4 regions of the Gordonia alkaliphila genome follow, and region 4 is predicted to be linked to each of the others. Evidence: predicted binding sites of a transcription regulator. Region 4 holds the regulator's gene; each other region holds the start of a gene.
What was found. Region 4 encodes LexA, which represses DNA repair genes until DNA is damaged. Its sites were predicted from a motif close to CGAACANNTGTTCG; they were not measured.
Positions count from the first base shown of each region.

Region 1: a site for LexA is predicted at 2,433-2,446, ahead of ABD989_RS08695 (DUF222 domain-containing protein). Genes of this name have one in related genera too.
Region 2: a site for LexA is predicted at 2,631-2,644, ahead of ABD989_RS01935 (HNH endonuclease signature motif containing protein). Genes of this name have one in related genera too.
Region 3: a site for LexA is predicted at 1,692-1,705, ahead of ABD989_RS10415 (DUF222 domain-containing protein). Genes of this name have one in related genera too.

Region 1 is NZ_BAABIE010000006.1:193,766-199,037, forward strand. Features, by position in the region: gene ABD989_RS08690 (metallophosphoesterase) at 1-769, shown strand, start outside; gene ABD989_RS08695 (DUF222 domain-containing protein) at 791-2,410, opposite strand; gene argC (N-acetyl-gamma-glutamyl-phosphate reductase) at 2,615-3,652, shown strand; gene argJ (bifunctional glutamate N-acetyltransferase/amino-acid acetyltransferase ArgJ) at 3,694-4,881, shown strand; gene argB (acetylglutamate kinase) at 4,878-5,272, shown strand, end outside.
Region 2 is NZ_BAABIE010000002.1:5,007-10,278, forward strand. Features, by position in the region: gene ABD989_RS01920 (cytochrome P450) at 1-960, opposite strand, end outside; gene ABD989_RS01925 (hypothetical protein) at 1,026-1,772, opposite strand; gene ABD989_RS01930 (LGFP repeat-containing protein) at 1,875-2,492, opposite strand; gene ABD989_RS01935 (HNH endonuclease signature motif containing protein) at 2,686-4,467, shown strand; gene ABD989_RS01940 (DNA-3-methyladenine glycosylase I) at 4,509-5,102, shown strand; gene ABD989_RS01945 (hypothetical protein) at 5,143-5,272, shown strand, end outside.
Region 3 is NZ_BAABIE010000008.1:163,648-168,919, forward strand. Features, by position in the region: gene ABD989_RS10410 (alkaline phosphatase family protein) at 1-1,077, shown strand, start outside; gene ABD989_RS10415 (DUF222 domain-containing protein) at 1,061-1,648, opposite strand; gene ABD989_RS10420 (hypothetical protein) at 1,768-2,202, opposite strand; gene ABD989_RS10425 (cold-shock protein) at 2,396-2,599, opposite strand; gene ABD989_RS10430 (fused (3R)-hydroxyacyl-ACP dehydratase subunits HadA/HadB) at 2,737-3,765, opposite strand; cobalamin riboswitch at 3,896-4,039, shown strand; gene ABD989_RS10435 (ABC transporter substrate-binding protein) at 4,066-4,971, shown strand; gene ABD989_RS10440 (FecCD family ABC transporter permease) at 5,109-5,272, shown strand, end outside.
Region 4 is NZ_BAABIE010000002.1:231,718-236,989, forward strand. Features, by position in the region: gene hrpA (ATP-dependent RNA helicase HrpA) at 1-1,480, shown strand, start outside; gene nrdR (transcriptional regulator NrdR) at 1,525-1,989, opposite strand; gene ABD989_RS02985 (LysM peptidoglycan-binding domain-containing protein) at 2,020-2,568, opposite strand; gene lexA (transcriptional repressor LexA) at 2,721-3,413, shown strand; gene ABD989_RS02995 (phosphoenolpyruvate--protein phosphotransferase) at 3,421-5,124, opposite strand; gene ABD989_RS03000 (DeoR/GlpR family DNA-binding transcription regulator) at 5,211-5,272, shown strand, end outside.

The sequences.
Region 1 (5,272 bases), on a different contig from region 4:
GGCGACCGTGGGCTACGGACTGATCGAGGCCGATCGTGTCCAGGTCACCGAGGAGACCGTCACCCTCACCAAACTCCCGGAGCCGCTCGACGGTCTGCGGGTCGCTCTCATCACCGACCTGCATGTCGGGCCTGCGCGCGGTGCGGGCTTCACCCGCCGGGTGGTGGACGAGGTCAACGCGGCACACCCCGACGTGGTGATTCTCGGCGGTGACCTGGCCGACGGCCGGGTGGCTCAGGTCGGTCGGGACCTGGAACCGCTGCGCGACCTGAAGGCTCCGATGGGCGTATACGGCGTGAGCGGCAACCACGAGTATCTCGGCGAGGACGACGGCGGGAACTGGCTCGACTTCTGGGAGACCCTGGGCGTGGTCCCGCTCCGCAACGAGCGCGTCGAACTGCGCCGGGACGGCGCGGTGATCGACCTGGCCGGCGTGTATGACCGCACCGCACCCGATCCGTATCGGCCGGACCCGGACGCCGCGCTCGCCGGACGCGATGAGAGCCGCGTCCTGATCTATGTCGCCCACCAGCCGCTGCAGGCCGAGGACGTGCGCGATCGCGGCATCGATCTGCAGCTGTCCGGACACACGCACGACGGCCAGCTCTGGCCCCTCGGCTATGCGGTGGCACTGCAGCAGCCGGTGGTCTCCGGTTTCGGGCGGGTCGGCGACGTCAACGTCTTCACCTCGCGCGGCGCCGGGGCCTGGGGGCCGCCGGTCCGCGTCGGCGCACCGCCGCAGATCGTGGTCCTGACCCTGCGTCGCTGAACTCGCGCCGCTGGCCCTGCGTCAGAACGGCGGCGGGTCGTCGGCCGCAGCTTGTTCGCGACGACGACGGAGTCGGGCCCGCTCGGCGCGCCGCCAGGCGTGCTTGTACGCGGTGGCGGCGCGCAGGCCGCCGCCGGATGGCGGCGTGGGAGCGGACTCCGGTGAAGCCTGTGACTCAGGCGGCGCATGTGGCTGATGCAGGCACTTCACGCCCTCGAGTTGCGGGAACAGCCACTGACCGGGCGCGGGTGCCTCCACGGTGATGCCGTGCGGTGTGGTGATCGCGGTCCAGATCGAGCCGTCGTCGTCGATCCACAGATCGTCGACGAAGCCGGCCGCCGGATCGGCGGCCCCGACGCTCGTCTTCTGCACATGGTGGAGCTTGCACTTGGGGGCGATATTGCAGAGGCAGGTGGGGCCTCCGGACGCCGGGCAGACCTGGTTGTACTCCTCGACATGGTCGAGTTCGCAGCTCCAGGCCGGACGCGCGCACCCGGGAAGGGTGCAGGTGGGAAAGAGGCCGCGGACCACAGCGTCCAGCGTGGCCGTCGGTCGGTACGGCTCGGCCGCTTGCGCGGTGCGCTCGATGAGGATCGGCGACTCGGCGAGGTCCTCGGGCGCGCCGAACCGATCCAGGTCGAGGTCGCGGATGCGGGCATCGGAACGTCGAGCCATCTCGCGGACGTGGTCGGCGCCGATCACCCCGTGCCCGTCCAGGTAGCCCGGCTCGTCGTCGGTGCCGTCGAGGGTCGACTTCTGGCAGACGGCGTGAATCACGATGCGCGCCTGGCGCTCGGAGAGCGCGTCCTCATCGAGCTGCGCGGTGCAGGTGGACTTGTCCGGGCAGCCGCATTCGAACGGGAGACGACGAAGCCGCGCGGTGGCCGCCGCCGAGCGTCGGACACCCAGCGGCCGCGGATCGGCGGGGCACACGCTCTCGGCCAGTGCGTTGACCGCCGCCCACGACAGCCGGGCCTCCTCGGCATCGGCGGTGATGGTGAGGCCGCCCAGGCCGTCCTCGTAGTCGCGTGCGGTGACGTTCCTGCGTGCCTTGGCCTTCTCCCGGCGGCGACGCACCGCGTCCGGATCGTGGCGGGCCACGATCCGATCGGCGATGCCGGAGGCGACCTTCTCGGAGACCTGCCCGGCGGATCGCAGCGCCGCGGCCAGCTCGGCGTCGACCGCGGCCCGCGTCCCGGCGTCGAGGACGATCGCGGTCCGCGCGACGGCGACGGCGAACATCTCCGGGGTGATCAGTGCGTCGCGCAGCAGTTCGCCCACGCGCGGCACCGACTCGGACACCGCGACCGACTGGTCGACCAGGGTCCGCGCCTGCCGCTGCCGCACCCCGAAGATCACCTGGATCTCCGTGACGGCCACCGCGTAGGCGTCGACCGGGTCGTAGTCGGCGCCGTCGTCGATCACGGCGTCGTGCAGGTTGGCCAGCGCGATGTCGAGGAACTGGCCGATCCCGCGGAGCTGCTCCCAGTGCAGGAACGACTGCCCGCGGCGTGCGTTGGAGGCGTACACCAGCCAGTCGCGGCACTGGGTCCGAGGGGTGTCGTCGGCGTCCGGTTCGATCATGCCGACGGCGGCCATGTCGGCCTTGGTCCAGGGGGAGGTGCGGTCGATGTGAACCATGAAACCTGCCTCCCTCGATCTTCGATCGTATGTTCTATAGTCCAGGGTACGTGCACAATTCGATGTGCGCAAGTGTTCGAACAAGAGAATTGTGAAACGATGAAATCGCTGGTGAAAGCGGATTTCTGCGACGGCAAGCCACTCTTCGGCGAAGGGGGCTGACCCGCCAATGAATGAACTTGCACCGTAGTGCATAATGTTCACATGACACTACGGATTGCAGTGGCCGGCGCCAGCGGTTACGCGGGAGGCGAGATCCTTCGCCTTCTCTGCGGGCACCCGCGCCTGGCGGCAGGTGAGCTCGAGATCGGTGCGCTGACGGCGGGCGGCAACGCGGGCACGCGTCTGGGGGAACATCACCCGCATGTGCTGCCGTTGGCCGACCGTGTCCTCGCTGAGACTACGCCGGAAGTGCTCGCCGGGCACGACGTCGTGTTCCTCGGCCTGCCGCACGGGCAGTCCGCGGTGATCGCCAACGCGCTGCCGCCCACCACTCTCATCATCGACTGCGGCGCCGACTTCCGGCTGCGCGATGCCGGGGAGTGGACCCGCTACTACGGCGGCGACCACGCGGGCACCTGGCCGTACGGCATGCCCGAGCTGCTCGACAACCGGGCCGAACTCACCGGCGCGAACCGCATCGCGGTGCCCGGCTGCTATCCGACCGTCTCGATCCTGTCGATCGCCCCGGCCCTCGCCGCGGGCCTGGTGGCGCCGAGTGTGAACGTGGTGGCGCTGTCCGGCACCTCCGGTGCCGGACGGGCGCCCAAGGCCAACCTCCTCGCTTCCGAGGTGCTGGGTTCGGCCCGCGCCTACGGCGTCGGCGGTACCCACCGGCACACCCCGGAGATCATCCAGGCGCTCTCCGCGGTGGCCGAGACCGACGTGGACGTCTCGTTCACCCCGGTGCTGGTGCCGATGTCGCGCGGCATCCTGGCCACCGTCAGTGCGCCGACCACGGCGTCGATCGACGAGATCCGGGCCGCGTACGCGAAGGCCTACGACGACGAGCCGTTCATCTACGTGCTCGGCGAGGGCCAGTTCCCGGAGACCGGTTCGGTGGTCGGCAGTAATGCGATCCAAATCGGACTGGGAGTCGACGAGCGCGCCGGCCGACTGATCGCCGTCGGCGCGGTCGACAATCTGACCAAGGGCACCGGCGGTGCCGCGGTGCAGTCGATGAACCTGGCCCTGGGCTGGGGCGAAACCGAAGGACTGACGACAGTGGGAGTGGCGCCGTGAGCGTGCAGGACGAACATCTCGAGCAGTTGATCGGCGCCCGGATGGTGCGTCGGCAGGGCGTCACCGCCCCGCTCGGTTTCCGCGCCGCCGGCGTGACCGCGGGCCTCAAGCCGTCGGGCAAGTCCGATCTGGCGCTGGTCTTCAACGAGGGCCCCGACCTGGGTGCCGCGGCCGTCTTCACCAAGAACCAGGTGAAGGCCGCGCCGGTGCTGTGGACCGCCGAAATCATCAAGTCGCAGCGGGTGCGCGCGGTGATCCTCAACTCGGGCGGCGCCAACGCGTGCACCGGACCGGGCGGCTTCCAGGACGCCCACGCCACCGCCGAAGCGGTCGCGCAGACCTTGTCGAACTGGGGCACCGAGACCGGCGCCATCGAGGTGGCGGTGTGCTCCACCGGGATCATCGGCGAGCGGCTGCCGATGGACAAGCTGCTGCCGGGCGTCACCGAGATCGTCCACGAGATGGCCGGCGGTCTGGAGGGCGGCACCGACGCCGCGTGGGCCATCATGACCACCGACACCGTGCCCAAGCAGGTCGCGCTGCACCATCCGGGCGGATGGAACGTCGGCGGCATGGCCAAGGGCGCGGGCATGATGGCGCCCTCGCTGGCCACCATGCTGGTGGTGCTGACCACCGACGCCAAGGTCGCCCCGGACATGCTCGACACCGCGCTGCGTCGTGCCACTGCGCTGACCTTCGACCGTCTGGACATCGACGGATCGACGTCGACCAACGACACCGTGCTGCTGCTGGCCTCCGGCGCCAGCCAGATCGAGGTGACCCAGGAGGCGCTCGACGCCGCGGTCTTCGCGGTCTGCGACGACCTCGCCACCCAGCTGCAGGGTGACGCGGAGGGCGTCACCAAGCGCTGCTCGATCACCGTGACCGGCGCGCGCACCGAAGACGAGGCCCTCACCGTGGCCCGCACCATCGGTCGCGACTCGCTCGTCAAGACCGCGCTGTTCGGCTCCGACCCGAACTGGGGCCGCGTCCTCGCCGCCATCGGCATCGCGCCGGTGGTGATCGACCCGAACACCATCACCGTCTCGTTCAACGGATCGGCCGTATGCGTCGACGGCACCGGCGTGGCCGGCGCCCGCGAGGTCGACCTGTCCGGCGACCGCATCGACGTGGTGGCCGACCTGGGCCTCGGTGACGCTGAGGCCACCATTCGCACCACCGATCTGTCCCACGCCTACGTCGAAGAGAACTCGGCCTACACCACATGAGCACTGCAACCCCTGACGGCATCCCACCCCTCGACGGCACTCCGCCCCTCGATAAGGCGGCGATCCTCGCCGAGTCGCTGCCCGCGCTGCAAGCGCTGCACGGCCGCCGCGTCGTGGTGAAGTACGGCGGCAACGCCATGATCGACGACGACCTGAAGGCGGCCTTCGCCGCCGACATGGTGCTGCTGCGCGCCTGCGGGATTCATCCCGTCGTGGTGCACGGCGGTGGCCCGCAGATCTCCGCCATGCTGACCCGCCTCGGCCTCGACGGCGAGTTCCGCGGCGGCTTCCGCGTCACCACCCCCGAGGTGATGGAAGTGGCGCGCATGGTGCTGTTCGGTCAGGTCGGGCGTGAACTGGTCGGCCTGATCAACAGCTACGGCCCGTACGC
Region 2 (5,272 bases), 230 kb from region 4:
CGTCTTCTTGCCGGCCGGGATGGTGGTGTCGCCGATGGTGATGTCGCGACTGGTGCAGCGCGCCAAGCCCTGGACCGGCGAGGTCAATCGCAGGAACTCCTCGATCGCGTCCGGCAGCAGCGCCGGGTCGTCGATCAGTTCGCGACGCTGATCGCGATGCTCGCTCAGCAGCGCCGACGCGCCGCCGAGCATGCCGGTGGTGGTGTCGTTGCCGCCGGCCACCATGGTGAAGGTGAATGCCAGGATCGACAGCAGGCCGCCGGGGTTCTCGGGATCGTCGGCCAGCCCGGCCGCCACCAGGTGCGAGACAGTGTCGTCGCCCGGGTTCTTCTTCCGGAACTCGATCAGCCCGCTGAAGTAGCCGAGCATCTCCCCGACCGCCTGGCCCGCGGTGACCATCGCGCCCGCGAGATCGCCGCCCGGATTGGCGCCGACCACCGATTCCGTCCAGCGATCGAACTGCTGCCGGTCGCTCTCGGGCACCCCGAGGTAGTGTGCGACGACCATCGACGGCAGTGGCTTGAACAGATGGTCCACCATGTTCAGCTCGTCGTCGGAGTCGATCGACGCCAATTGGCCGCGCACGTAGTCGCGGACGGTCGGCTCCACTTCGCGGACCTGCTTCGGCGTGAAGCCGCGCGAGACCAGCTTGCGGAAGTCCAGGTGCTCGGGCGGGTCGAGCATCACCATCGGTGGATTGTCGGCCATCCCGATCGCTTCGAGTTCCCCGTAGGTCACCGTCAGCCCGCGCCCGGAGATGAAGTCGGCGGCGTTGGTGGCGGCGGCGGTCACGTCGTGGTAGTGGCTCAGCACATAGAAGTCGGTCTCACTCCCCTCCTCGCCGACGCGGTGCACCGGCGAGTGATCGCGCAGCCACGCGTAGCTGCCGAAGGGATCCCGCCAGGTTGCTCCGGAGCGCAGGGAGAAGCCGGCGTCCGCGTAAGACATAACCTTATTCATGTCTCAACTGTGAGTCGTCAGGGCCTCAGTGTCAAGAGCCGCAGGGTGTTGCCGAACGCCGTGGGTCAGCCGAAGTCCTGCTCGCGTGCGGCGTCGACCTGCGCTTTGACCTCGTGGTATCCCGCGACCCGGGCGATCACTCGATCGGCGGCCGAGTCGCCCGTCGGTGACGGCATCGAAGCCTCGACGCCGTAGACCATGCCGTGGAGCTCGCTGTGCAGGCGTGCGCGTTCGGCGTCGTTCAGTGCGTCCTCGCGGTCCTGGCGGAGCGACTGGTCGACGCGGTCGGCCTCGGCCGCGCACTTCGTGATCAGGTCGACGCGCCGATTGGCGCCGGCTTCGAGCGTCTCGGCGGCACGCTGCGCATCGGCGAGGAGGCGGCGATCGTCGTCGTTGGGGCGCGGCAGCGCGGCGAGGCGTGCGGCGGTACCGCGCAGCGCATACGCCTGCGCGAAGGAATCGGTGATGCCGGCGAGGTCGGCGGAGAAGTCGACGTCGCCGAGCCAACCGGCTTGCGCCGCCTCCGACCGCGCGACCTGTTCGGCTGCGGCGACGGCGCCGTCTATCCGGGCGATGGCGCGTGGCCCGAGGGTGTCGATGCGTTGCTGCTTTGCGGCGCTGGCTTCCTCTTCGCGTCGGCGCGCGCGTGTGGCCTTGGCGGACGCGGTGCCGGCGGTGATCGCCCAGACCACGAGGGCGATGACGAGCGCCCCGACGATGATCGGCCAGAACCTGATGATCACGCCGAGTACGAGGACGACGGCGACGGTCGCGAAACACCCCACGTTGCTGCTGTCGGACTGCTTGGCCACGCTCGTGCACCTCCCCTTGTGAACGGTGTCCCCAGCCTATGCGGCCCCGCCGACAAAAAGGCCCGGCCGCATCGGCGGCCGGGCCCTTGAGGAGGTGCGGGGTCAGTTGGCGGCGACTTCCTTGCCCATCACGGTGACGGTGACCTTGTTGTCGGCCGAGTTCCAGGTGATGGTGCCGTGTTCGAAGGTCGACTCTCGGACGTCGCCGTTGACGGTTTCGTCGCTGGTCGCGGCGCCGAGCGGACCTTCCGAGCCGCCTTCGCCGTCGTCCGAGGGCTCGCCCTGCGCGTTGCGCTCGACGTTCCACGCGTCGCGGATCTTGCCCCAGGTGATGTACGCGGGGGTGCCTGCGTCGTCGTTGCGGGCGGTGATCACGCCGCCGTCGAACTGCTGGTACACCACGCCGTTGTCGCTGGTGCCGGAGGCGTCGTCGCCGGTGAGAGGCTTGCCCAGATCGGCCTTCTGTTCGTCGGTGGCCGCGCTGTACTTGGCAGCGATCGGGCCGGTGAGGGTCACGGTGCTGCCGTCGGCGGCGGTCAGTTCCACCTTGCCTGCGTCCTTGGCGTCGTCGACGGCCGACGAGGCTGCGGAGGCGACGGCTGAGGTCGCCGAGGCCGCGGTGTCCTTGTTGTCGTCGCTGCTGCAGCCTGCGGCGAGGAGGGTGACGGCCGCGAGGCCCGCGATGATTCCAGCTGTCTTGCGGTGAACGATCTTCTGCATGGTCCTCCTCCGTTGATGACTGGGACGACGGCGACCGAGCCTGCGCCCGGCCCCCCATCGAGGCTATCGGCCTGTCGGTAAGTCGGTGGAAAATTCGTGTCTCGAACACTTGAACTAATGGAGATTCGAGCGTAACGTCGAACATACGAACGACGACATAGTATGTGAAGGCATATTCTGAGGAGGTGGGCCGGTGGCTACTCGACGACCGTCGCGCCACACCGTCACCGTGCCGTGGTGTCCCCTGCCGCAGCCCGTGCCGTCGCCGTGGGTCTTGGAGGACCTGTCGCCGCTCGGGCTGGAGGATCCCGAGCCCACGCTTCCCGAGGCCGACCAGGTGAACGGACTCCTCGACGTGCTGGTGAACATCGCCGAAGGTGAGAGCTTCCTGGCCTACCGGCGGCTGCGGGCGGTCTGGGACATCGTCGACCTCGTCCTGCTCGAAGCCGGCGAGGAGCTGGCGGCGTCGCAGGAATCGGAAATGTTCGACCCCTATCGGCAGGCGGCGGCTCGGGTGGCGACCGCCCTCCGGATCTCTCGCGCGGCTTCCGAGAAGTTGGTGGCCTTCGCGGACGCGGGCACCAACCGGGTGCCCGCGTTGCTCTCTCAGCTGCGCGACGGCCGCCTCACCCCGATGATGTTCGAGACCTGCGTCCGACGTGTCGAACTGGTCAGTGTGGAACACATCGACGAAGTCGACTACACGCTCGCCGAGACTTTGGGCGGCGTCGGCGCACTCTCGCAGCGACGCACCGAAGCCATCGTCGACCGTGTGGTCTACAAGATCGATCCCGACGCCGACCGTCATCGCCGTGATCGTGCCGAACTGCGGAAGGATGCCCGGGTCAAGCCGATCGACGACGGGCTCGCGAGCCTCATGGTGATCGCGTCCGCCGAGGACGCGGCCCTGGCGATGGGTGCCGTGGAAGCACTGGTGGACGCGTGCTGCGACCACGATCCGCGTTCCAAGCGAGCTCGCCGGGCCGCCGCGGCGATCGCCCGGCTGCGCGGGCTGCCCTTCACCTGCGCGTGCGAGCGCGACGACTGCACGGCCACGCTCGACGACGACGGCCTGTCCACTGCGCAGGCCAAGATCGTGCTGTACGCGATCTGCGATTCCAGCACTCTCGCCGGCGGTGACGAACCCGGCTACCTGGACGGCCACGGCGTGCTCTCCGCCGAGCACGTTCGCGATATCGCCCAGCGTGACGAGACGATCGTCCGCCCGGTGGATCTCGCCGATCTGATCGAGCCTGCTGCGCCGGTGGCTCCGGTCGATACTTCGGCGGAGGCGTCTGATCCTCCGCCCGGCGCCCGACAACGACCCCGCCCCGACAACCCGGACGCCCGTCTGGGCGAGGAAACACGTCCCGAGCCGGAATTTCGGATCTCCCGGACCGCGCTACCCAGCGATCCGTACCGGCCCACGACCACCACCGCGGTGATCGCCCGATTCCTGTTCGGAACCTGCACCACGCCGGGCTGCACGCGGCCTGCGTGGCGGTGCGATCTCGACCACGTCGAAGAGTTCGACCAGATCTGCCCGGATCGGGGCGGGCCGACGTGCCTGTGCAACCTGAATCCGAAGTGTCGGCATCACCACCTGCAGAAAACCCATGGTCGGACGCGCATCATCGACGGCAGCGTGGGTGCCGAAGCGGACTGGCGCGTGGAGTCCTGGTGGTGCGACGACCAGTTCGTCGACGAGAACGGCGACTACTGGACCTCCACCACCACGCCGGAGGGCTACACGGTGGCGCAGAAGGCGCTCAATCAGTGGCTCTTCCCCGGACTGGGCCGGCTCCGCTGCCCGCACATCGAGAACGGCGTCCGAGTGTCGACGACGAGCAGCGCTCCGGCGCCGCGACGAGCGCAGACCCGGACCGAAGCCAAACACGCCTGGCGCCGGGCACACCGAGCACGCAACCGTAGGCGGTCGGAGGCCGAAGCGATCGCCAATCCCCCGCCGTTCTGACCGCGGCGGCGGGGCCCCGGCGACGGACCTACCATGCGTGCATGGACCTCTATGTCGCCCCGGACGGACAACCGCGCTGCGGCTGGGCCGCCGACGGGCCGCTGATGCTCGGCTATCACGACACCGAGTGGGGCTTCCCCGTGCACGACGACCACCGTCTCTTCGAAAAGGTCAGCCTGGAGGGCTTCCAGTCCGGTCTGAGTTGGCGCACCATCCTCACCAAACGGCCCGCGTTCCGGGAGGTCTTCGAGGGCTTCGACCCCGCCCGCGTCGCCCTGTTCACCGACGACGACGTGGAGCGACTCCTGACCGATGCCCGGATCATCCGGCACCGCGGGAAGATCGAAGCGGTGGTCAACAATGCGGCCCGTGCACTGGAGCTGATGGACGACGCCGGCAGCCTCGCCGAGTACTTCTGGACGTGGGCGCCGCCGGCGGGCGAGATCGTCGCGCCGGCGACCATGACCACCTCGCCGTCGTCGATCGCGATGGCCAAGGATCTGAAGAAGCGAGGATGGAAGTTCGTCGGACCGACGACGGCGTTCGCGTTCATGCAGGCGATGGGCCTGATCAACGATCACGCCGAGGGCTGCACCACCCGCGGAGCGGTCGAGGAGGCCCGTCACCGCTTGTGACAGACTGGGTTTACGTGACCAGACTCAAACGGGGAGAGTTGTGCTCGGCATCATTCTGTTGATCATCGGCGGAGTCGGTCTTGTCCTGACTCTGCTGTCGCTGGTCGGTGCCGAAATCGGCAGCTTCGACGTCGACCTGGGCGATTCCGGAGTCGGCTGCACCTCCATTC
Region 3 (5,272 bases), on a different contig from region 4:
GCCGACCGACCACTCCCCATTCCGGACAGCCACACCGTGGTGATCCTCATGGTCGACGGACTGGGAGACCTGCTGCTGCACGAACATTCGGTGTTCGCGCCGACGCTCCTCGCCCATCGCGCCATGCCGCTGCGGGTCGGCTTTCCGTCGACCACGGCCACCAGTCTCACGAGTCTGGGCACCGGCCTGCCGTGCGCCGAGCACGGCGTCCTCGGCTACAGCTTCGCACCGCGCGACCTCGATCCGGCCGTCGAGCACACTCTCAACGCCCTCCGGTGGACCCTGGACACCGCCGACGGGCCGCCCGCCGACGGCCTCTACCCGCCGACCGAGGTCCAGCCGATGCCGTCGGCGTTCGACGAGCTCACCCACGCCGGCGCCGCGGTGATCACGCTGATGCCCGAACTCTTCCGCGAGTCGGGCCTCACGCGCGCCGCCTACGGCACTCCCGCGGACTATCGCGATGCCTCGTCGCCGAATGCGGTGCGCGACCAAGCCGTCGAGCTGTTGGCGGCGGGCGATCAGGGACCTCGGCTGGTCTATGCCTATCTGCCCAACCTCGATGCGGCCGGTCACCGGTGGGGACCGGGCACCCCGGAGTGGCAGGAACGGCTCCGCCGGATCGACGACGTGGCCGCGGCCATCGTCGAGGCCCTGCAACCCGGCGCCACGCTGGTGGTGACCGGTGACCACGGCATGATCACCGCCGGGCGCCGCATCGACATCGACACCACGCCGGCGCTGACCGAGGGTGTCCGGGCCGTCGGCGGCGAGGCGCGCGTCCGCCACGTCTACGCCGAGCCCGGTCGCGCCGACGATGTGTTCACACGCTGGGCACACGAACTCGACGGCCACGCGCACGTCGCCACCCGCGACCAGGTGCTGGCCGAACGCTGGTTCGGCGCCCCCGCCGCCGCGCACGTCACCGAACGCATCGGCGACGTGGTGGCCGTGGCAGGACGGGACACGCTGCTCACCCGCAGCGTCCACGAACCGATGGAGACGATGATGCCGGGCCACCACGGCGGCTGGACCGTCGCTGAACTCCTGGTGCCGCTGATCATCGCCACCGGCTGATCAACCCGACCGGGTGGGTCCGCGCCGCACCGTGCGGCGCGGACCCGACGTCGATATGGAATTCTCCAACAACGCATCGCGTTGGAAGCGTGGCTTCCGGCAGTACTCCCCCGGACTCCGGCCGGTCCGAATGCGACAGATAGGTCCGCACCACCTGCGTCACCGCATCGGCACGCCGCCGCTTCGCCGACCGCGTGTCCTCCGAGCCGTCCGGCTCCGGCACCGGCCGCGTCAACGGATCCAGCGCCGCCCACAGTTCCTCCGCCGCGAGTGTGTCCAGATCCAGGGTCACCGCCACCCGACCGTCGTCGGTGCGGTCCATCGTCATCGCGTTCAGATCATCGCGTTCGGCGACGGGCACCCGCGCCGGCGTGGTCTGCACCAGCAGCGCGCCGACGACCTTGGCCCGCTTCTCCTCCGATAGGTTCACGCGATCGGTCAGGTGTGCCAACCCGGTCACCACCGCGTCCGCTTTCTCCGCCGACAGCGCACCGTCGCGCATGCCGCGCGTCACCGGCCCCGCGTCGTCGTCCGCTATCGCCTTCCCCAAGCGGGCGGCCCGATACGCCACCGCGGGTGCGGCATCGCGTTCGGTCAGGATCGCCGCAGCCGACCGAACATGCTTCCGCGCTGGCAGAAGCCGGTCAGTACAGCTGCGTCCATGTCGGACCGCTCAGGGGCCCGCCGCGGTCAGTTGCCCGCCAGTCGGACGAACCATAGACCGCCCATCAGCACCGCGTCGTCGCGCCAACCGGCACCGTCGAGGCCGAGGTCCAGCGTCGTGATCCACCGATCGAGCTGAAACTGCTCGACGAGGTTGCCCGCACCGAGGAATACCGCGAAACGTCGAGCATCACCGCCACCGTGATCGCGAACCGACTCATCCTCGGCAAGGAGCGGCCGCCAGACGAACGTCACGAGCACTCCGAACGGCGCGACCTCCGTGACGCCGACCTCCCGCATGTGCATCCAGGGCGAGCGGCCGCCCGGCTCGACGGCGATCCACCCGTCGCGTGTCGTCGACGGCGGGGCGGGAGCGAGCGACGTCGCAACCCGCAGATATTCGCGCACCGACTGCACCGACGCAGTCAGCTCCGCAGCGAAATCGATCGCCGGCACGTCCATGCCGCAAACCTAGTCCCGCGGCACCCCTTCCCGCGAGAGTTCTCGGTTCCCGCGGCCCCTCCCGACGCCCGCGGGAACCAAAGCCTCTCGCGGGAACGGAAGCATTTCGCGGGAGCTGCGGGGGTTCAGTGCCCCGGCGATGCAGCAACGCCCCGGTTCTAGGAACCGGGGCGTTGCTGTGAAGAGCTCTTAATCAGACCGCAACGACGTTGGTCGCCTGCGGACCCTTGGGGCCCTGCTCGATGTCGAACTCGACTCGCTGCGCCTCTTCGAGGTTGCGGAAGCCGCTGCCCGAAATCGCGCTGTAGTGGACGAAGACGTCTTCGCTACCACCGTCGGGGGCGATGAAGCCGAAGCCCTTTTCGCCATTGAACCACTTGACGGTCCCTTGTGCCATGCTGTTTTACTGCCTTCTTCAGATTGGCGGGCACAGATCTGTCACCCGCCCAACAACTATGTCACACCTCGACGCGGTCCGAAACACCTACACGCAATTATTTTCCGGCCGCGCACAACTGGTGACTCAGGGCCAGGTCAGGAGAAGCGAAGGTCCAGGGTCGCCATGCCGAAGATCTTCTTGTCGTTCGACTTCGCGGTCAAAATGACTGTGCCGCTACGGGTCTCGGCGTCGAGCGACTTGATCTTGCCGCCGTACTCGATGTCGCCGCGACCGTCGGCCGGGACCACCGCGGGGGCCGACAGGCGCACCGCGTACTTGCTGACCGCACCCGGATCGCCCGACCACGCCGAGATCGAACCGGCACCCATGCCCATGGTGAGCATGCCGTGCGCGATCACGTCCGGCAGACCGGCGAGCTTGGCGATGCTCTCGTCCCAGTGGATCGGGTTGGCGTCGCCGGCCACCCCGGCGTAGTTGACCAGGTCGCCACGGGTGAGGCCGCTGTGATGCACCGGCAGGGCGTCGCCCTTGGCGAGGTCGTCGAAGTTGCGCGAACCGACGGTTCGGGTCGCACCGGCCTGCGACTGCGGCGCGGGCTCGCCTTCGCGGACCGTCTTCACGTAGTCGGCCGCGGCGGCTTCCACGGACAGGATGTCGACGTCGTGCATCATCACCTTGGCGACGGCCTGCGCGATCCCGGGATCCACCTCGTCGGCGGACACGCCCACGACGGTGGTGGCCATGGTGTGCACCGTCTCGCCGTGCTGATCCACCAGCGTGTTGGTGATGGTGATCATGTCCTTGCCCGCGATGCGTCGCACCGAGGTGAGCTCGACGTCGGTGGTCAGCACGTCGCCGACGACGATCGGCCGGTGCTGGTGGAACGACTGCTCGGTCTGCACATAGGTCTCGTAGCCGACGACCACTTCTTGCATGAGCTTCTGGTTCGCGGCCATCGCCGGGATCGAGGTGAAGGTCAACGGCGCCACCAGCCCGCTATAACCGAGCTCCTTCGCCGCGGCGATGTCCCAGTGGGCGGGGTGGTAATCCTGCACGGCGCGCGCATATTCGCGAACCTTCTCATGCCCGATCTCATAGGTGTGGTCGGCAACGTAGTAGTGCCCGACCCGCTCGACCAACGCCGAATTCTCCGAGGACGTCATCTTTTCCTTCTCCAAACCCGCTATCGGGGAAACACTTGTATCTCGGGGAAATAGTAGTACCGTCGCCGCTCCGGTCGTCCCCGCGCGGCCCAATCGCGGACTGCGCGAGTTCTGTTGCGTGCGGGTGCACGGGTAGAATCGCGCGGTGGACCCGACCGCCGGTCGGGTCGTCACGACGTCCAGTGAAGCCGGTGCGAATCCGGCGCTGTCCCCGCAACTGTGATGCCGCCACACGGCGGATGAGTCAGGTCAGCTCCGTCGTGACGAATGACTTGATTCCTCGGAAGAAGGAACTACTTCATGACAGTCAGCAACCGCCGCCGTCGCGGTATCGCCCTCGCGAGCCTCCTCGCGACCGCCGCCCTCGTGGCCTCCTGCTCGTCGGATACCGGCTCGGGCGGGGTCACCGACACCGAAACCGCGGCCGCCCGGATCGTCTCGCTCAGTCCGTCGGCCACCGAGACGCTGTTCGCCGTCGGCGCCGGCGACCGCGTGGTGGCCGTCGACGATCAGTCGGACTACCCGGAGGACGCCCCGAAGACCGCCCTGTCCGGGTACACCCCGAACCTGGAGGCGATCCTCGGCTACACCCCCGACCTGGTGGTGTCGAATGAACTCGCGCCGGACGTGGTGTCCGGGCTCGAGCGCGCCGGGGTGACCGTCCTGGACCAGCCCGCGCCGAGCACCGTCGCCGAGGCGTACGCCCAGATCGAGAAGATCGGTGTGAGCGTCGGTGAGGGCGACGCCGCTGCCGAGCTGGTCGACGAGATGACGACCCGCATCGACAAGGCCGTCCTCGCGGCCCCGCAGGCCGACGGTCTGACCTACTACCACGAGCTGGATCAGACGTTCTTCACCGCGGCCGGCGACACCTTCATCGGCCACGTGTACGGACTGTTCGGCCTGAAGAACATCGCCGGCGCCGACATCGGCGGCGTGACCTACCCGCAACTGCAGTCCGAGCAGATCATCACCGACAATCCGGATCTGATCTTCCTCGCCGACAACCAGTGCTGCGGCGTCACCCCGGAAGCCGTCGCCAAGCGTGCCGGTTGGGACCAGATCACGGCCGTCCGCGAAGGCCGCGTGTACGTGCTCGACGAAGACATCGCCTCGCGTTGGGGTCCGCGCCTGGCCGACTTGGTGGAGCAACTGAGTGGGCTGCTGGCCACGCTGCCAGCGACGCAGCCCGCACCGGTCGGGTGACCGGCACCGACCTCGTATCCGCCGGGACAGTTCCCGGCGGCGACTCCACCCGCGGCGACGCCGGCGGGCGCTGGCAGAACCGGCCCCGCGCCCGCTGGGCGATCATCATCGGCGCGACGGTGCTGCTGGCCGCCGTGATGCTCGGGGCGATTCTCGTCGGCCCCGCCGGCCTGTCGGCACGCGGCGTGGTGCTCTCCCTGGTGGATGCGCTGCCCGGCATCGACGTCGACAGCGGCCTCACCGACCAACAGCACGCCATCCTGTGGCAGATCCGCATGCCGCGCGTGGTGCTGGGCGCACT
Region 4 (5,272 bases):
CTTCTACGACGCCCGGATCCCGGCGCACGTCGTCTCCACCCGACACTTCGACACGTGGTGGAAGAAGGCCTCCCGCACCGATCCCAAGCTCCTCCACCTGGACGAGGCCGGTTCGGTCGCGGCCGTTCCGGCGGCCGCCGATTTCCCCGCCGCCTGGCAGCAGGGCCCGACCCGACTGGAACTGCGCTATCACTTCGCCCCCGGCGCACCCGACGACGGCGTCACCGTGCTGATCCCGCGTCCCCTGCTCGAGCACGTCCACGCGGGCGGCTTCGACTGGTTGGTCCCGGGGCTGCGCAGCGAGTTGGTCACCGCGCTGATCCGGTCCCTGCCCAAGGGATTGCGCAAGTCCCTCTCGCCGGCCCAGCAGTACGCCGATCTGGTCCTCAGCAAGATCACACCGCGCTCCGAGCACCTGCTGCCCGCCCTCGCGCGAGAACTCGGCGAGATCGCTCGCATCAGCCTGTCCCCCAGCGACTTTCGCACCGACGACCTGCCGGCCCACCTGCGCATCCATTTCGCGGTCACCGACGCCGGCGGCGCGATCATCGGCCGCGCCGACCGCTTGGAACCGCTGCGCGCCGAGTTCGGCCGTGCACCCGCCCCCGCTGCGGCCGCACCGGTGTACCGAGACTGGAAGCCGGACGGCATCGGCACCCTCGCGGAGCGCCGCGACGACGTGGTGGCCGGCCAACCCGTCGTCACCTACCCCACCCTGGCGCCCGTCGGCGACGGCGTCCGAGTGAGTGAGGCGACGTCGGCGAGCGCTCGCGACGCGGGCATCGCCGCCGGCGTCGCCCACCTGTTGGCGCAGGCGATCACCCCGTTGAACAAGAAGGTCGCCAACGGTCTGCCACCGGCCGAGCGCCTCGCGCTGAGCCAGAATCCGTACGCCGACCCGCAGCAGCTGTTCGCCGACTGCACACGTCGCGCCATCGCCGACACCCTAGCCAAGGAACCGGACGTGGCGTCGCTTCGCACCCCGGAACAGTTCGCCGCGCTGCGCGAGCGTCTGTCACCGGTGATCCGCGCCGCCGCACCGGAGTACTTCATGCACGCCGCCCGCGCCCTGGCCGCGCTCGGCCCCACCGCCCGCGCCGTCGACGCGCACAGCGGCAGCGCCGCGGCCGACGACGTTGCCGAGCAGACCGCGCACCTGATCTTCGACGGCTTCGTCGGCGAGACTCCGCTGGCGCACCTGCTCCATCTACCGCGCTACCTGTCGGCGGCCCAGGCCCGACTGAACGCGCTCCCCGGCTCCGCCGCCCGCGACAACGCCGGCCTCGACACGGTGGACCGGGTCATCGCGCACTGGAACCGACGACTCGCGGCGCTTCCTGCGCACCGGCACGACGCCCTCAACGACCTGGTTCACTGGCAGTTGGAGGAACTGCGGGTCAGCTTGTTCGCGCAGCAGCTGGGGACCTCGGGACCGATCTCGGAGAAGCGGGTGATGAAGGCCATCGAGTCCTTCGAGTGAGGCGGGCCTTCGAGTGAGGCTGATCCGCACGCAGCGGCGGTGGGTCAGCCGACCGGTTCGCGGCGCGAATCCTTGCGCAGATCGTCGATCTCGCGCTGAAAGTCGTCGGCGGATTCGAAGGACCGATAAACCGACGCGAACCGCAGGTAGGCCACCTCGTCGAGGTCCCGCAGCGGCCCGAGGATCGCCAGGCCGACCTCGTGGCTGGGGATCTCGGCCGATCCCGAGGCGCGGACGGTGTTCTCCACCGCGGCCGCCAGCTGCGCCAGCGAATCCTCGGTGACCGATCGGCCCTGGCACGCCCGGCGCACACCCTTCATCACCTTTTCCCGGTTGAAGGGCTCGGTGACGCCGTTGCGCTTGACCACCGCCAGCACCGCCGACTCGACGGTGGTGAACCGGCGACTGCATTCCGAGCACGACCGGCGGCGTCGAATCGACGCTCCGTCGTCGGAGGCGCGCGAATCAACCACTCGGGTGTCGTCGTTCTTGCAGAACGGGCATCGCATGCCCCCAGCGTACTCGGCGCCATCGCGGCCTCAGCGGTAGGCGGGCACCACGAGCGCCTGACCGGGGCGCAGTCCGCTGGCGTCGAGACCGTTCAGGTCGCGCACCGTGGCGATCACCGACGCCGCGGAGCGATCCGGAGCGATCCGCTCGGCCAACGACGACAGCGACTCACCGCTGCGCACGTGGACCACCTCGGTCTGGGCCGGCACGCCGCTGACGGCCTTCTCGTAGTCCTCACCGACCATGCCGAGCACGACGACCACGGCGGCCAGCGCGGCACCGAGGAGCACGCCGGCCGCCCAGCGACGACGCACCGCCGTCGAACGATCCACGGTGTTCGAACGGGCACGGGCCGCCCGAGCGGCGCTCGTGGTCGGCGACGCAGTGCGCTCGGCGCGCCGCGCCGGACGCGTTCGAACGCTCGGTGCCGGGCACACCGGGGTGGCGGCGGCGACCGCGCGCGGACGTCGGCCGGTGGCCCGGCAGGTGGTCTGAATCAGGGGAACGTCGCAGGTCATCGTGGTGGACTGCGGCAGCGTCGAGGCGGACGCGGGGCGGCGGGTCAGCAGCTCGGTCATCGTGGAACTCCCATCGTTCGTACGTTCGATGAACTCTTGTTCGATAGTTAACACCACGCCTCGGACATCCGCTACGACACGTCGAACAATTGTTTGATTTCTGTGACCTACTCGACTAAATTGGAGGGCGACCCCGATCGAAAGGAAGTTCGATGAACGACGGACCGCACACGTCGAACGTGGACCCGCTGTTGTCGACGGCCACCCTGGAGGCCTCACTGACGCAGCGTCAGCGCGAAGTTCTCGAGTACATCCGCTCCTCGGTGCGCGAACGCGGCTATCCGCCGAGCATTCGCGAGATCGGTGAGGCCGTCGGCCTCGCCTCCACCTCGTCGGTGGCGCACCAGCTGCGCACGCTCGAGCGCCGCGGGCTGCTCAAGCGCGATCCGCACCGTCCGCGCGCGGTGAATGTCCGCGACGAGCAGCGCACCCCGCCCCCGGCCGCCGATCAGGCGGATCCGAACGTCCCCGCACCGGCCTACGTCCCGGTGCTCGGCCGGATCGCGGCCGGCGGCCCGATCCTCGCCGAGGAAGCGGTCGAGGACGTCTTCCCGCTGCCCAAGGAACTGGTCGGCGAGGGCTCCCTGTTCCTGCTGCGCGTAGTCGGCGAGTCGATGATCGACGCGGCGATCTGCGACGGCGACTGGGTGGTGGTGCGTCAGCAGAACGTGGCCGACAACGGCGACATCGTCGCCGCCATGATCGACGGCGAGGCCACCGTGAAGACGTTCAAGCGGATCGACGGACACGTGTGGCTGCTGCCGCACAACGAGCACTTCGAGCCCATCCCGGGCGACGACGCCGCGATCCTCGGCAAGGTCGTCACCGTGATGCGGCGCCTCTGACGCCGGTTCAGCCCAATACCGCCCGGGCCGCAGCCCGGCCGTCGACGGGACTGTCGGCGGCCACTGCGGCCTGAGCGGCGGCGGCGCACTGGTCCAGCGTCACGGTCGCGAGCTTGCGACCCACCGGCGCGGCGGCGGCGGGCGCGCACGACAGCGAGCTGACGCCCAGCCCCACCAGAACGCAGGCCAACAGCGGGTCGGCGGCCGCCTCGCCGCAGACCCCCACCGGCTTGTCGGCTGCTCGGCCTGCCGCCCCGACCCGTTCCACCAGCGCCAGGACGGCCGGCTGCCACGGGTCGGTCAGCGCCGCCAATTCGGCGGACATCCGGTCGGCGGCCATCGTGTACTGCGTCAGATCGTTGGTGCCGATGGACACGAAGTCCACTTCGGCCAGGATCTTCTCGGCCTGCACCGCCGCCGACGGCACCTCGATCATCACCCCCGGAGTCAACCCGCGCTCGCGCACCTGCGCCGCGAACTCGCGGGCCTCCGCCACCGTCGCGACCATCGGGGCCATCACCCACGGCACCGCGCCGGCGCCGTCCGCGGCCGCCGCGATCGCATCGAGTTGGTGCTCACGGATCTCCGGGTGCGTCGCCACGATGCGGTTGCCGCGCACCCCCATAGCCGGATTGTCCTCGTGGGGATGGTTCACGAAACGCAGCGGCTTGTCCGATCCGGCGTCGAGGGTGCGGATCACCACCTTGTCGCCGTCGAAGGCGTCGATGACTTCGCGGTAGAGGCTCTGCTGCTGCGCCACCGAGGGCTCGTCGGGGCGCTCCAGGAAGGCCAGCTCGGTACGGAACAGTCCGACCCCGGCCAGAATGCCGAGATCGGCGGCGCTGCGCGCGGAGACACCGTCGGCCACGTTCCCCAGAATCGCCACGGCGTGCCCGTCGGCCGTGCGGCCGGGTCCGCGCCACTGCGCCACTTCGGCCGCCAACTGCTGTGCCGCCTCGACCGCCGCGGCGATCTGCTCCGCATCCGGGTCGACGCCCACCACGCCCCGTTCGCCGTCGACGAAGACCATGGCTCCCGTATCGACCCGATTCAGGTCGGCGACGGCCACGACGCACGGAATGCCGAGTTGCCGGGCGATGATCGCCGTGTGGCTCGACGGCCCGCCCAAGCGGGTGGCCAGGGCCACCACCAGCTTCGGATCCAGGCCGGCGGTGTCGGCCGGGGCCAGATCGTCGGCCAGCAGGACCGACGGCTGCTCGGGCAGTGGGATGCCCGGCTCCGGTAGGCCGAGAACCTCGGCGACCACCCGGTTGCGGATGTCGGCGAGGTCGGTGACGCGTTCGGCCATCAGCCCGCCGAGTTTGGCGAACATGTCGGAGATCGTGTCGATCGCCCGCACGGTGGCCGCGGCGGCCGGCGTGCCCTTCTCGATCAGTCCGGTGGCGGTGGCGATCCACGCGCGGTCCTTGGCCAGGGCGGCGGTCGCCGCCAGCACTTCCGCCGTACTGCCGGTGTTGGCCCGGGCCCGCGCGGTGAAGCGCTCCGCCACCGTCTCGGCTGCGGCGACGAAGCGTGCGGCCTCGGCCGCGCGCTCGGTTTCGGGAATCTCCGCGGCCGCGTCGACGTCGTACTCCGGCACGCCGGACACTCGGATCACCGGCCCGTAGGCGAGTCCGGATACGACCGGCGTGCCGACCACCGCGGCGACGGCCCCATAGTTCTGTGCGGTACTGCTCTCCACCTGTGCCATGTGATCGAGATTACAGTGAACCCTTGACTTGTCAACACGTTCACAGGTAAACACAGATATAACCAATCCAGGACGGGAGGGCTTCCGTGTACGCCGAAGAACGCCAACAGGCCATTGCCACCGAGGTGCGCAACCACGGCCGCGTCGC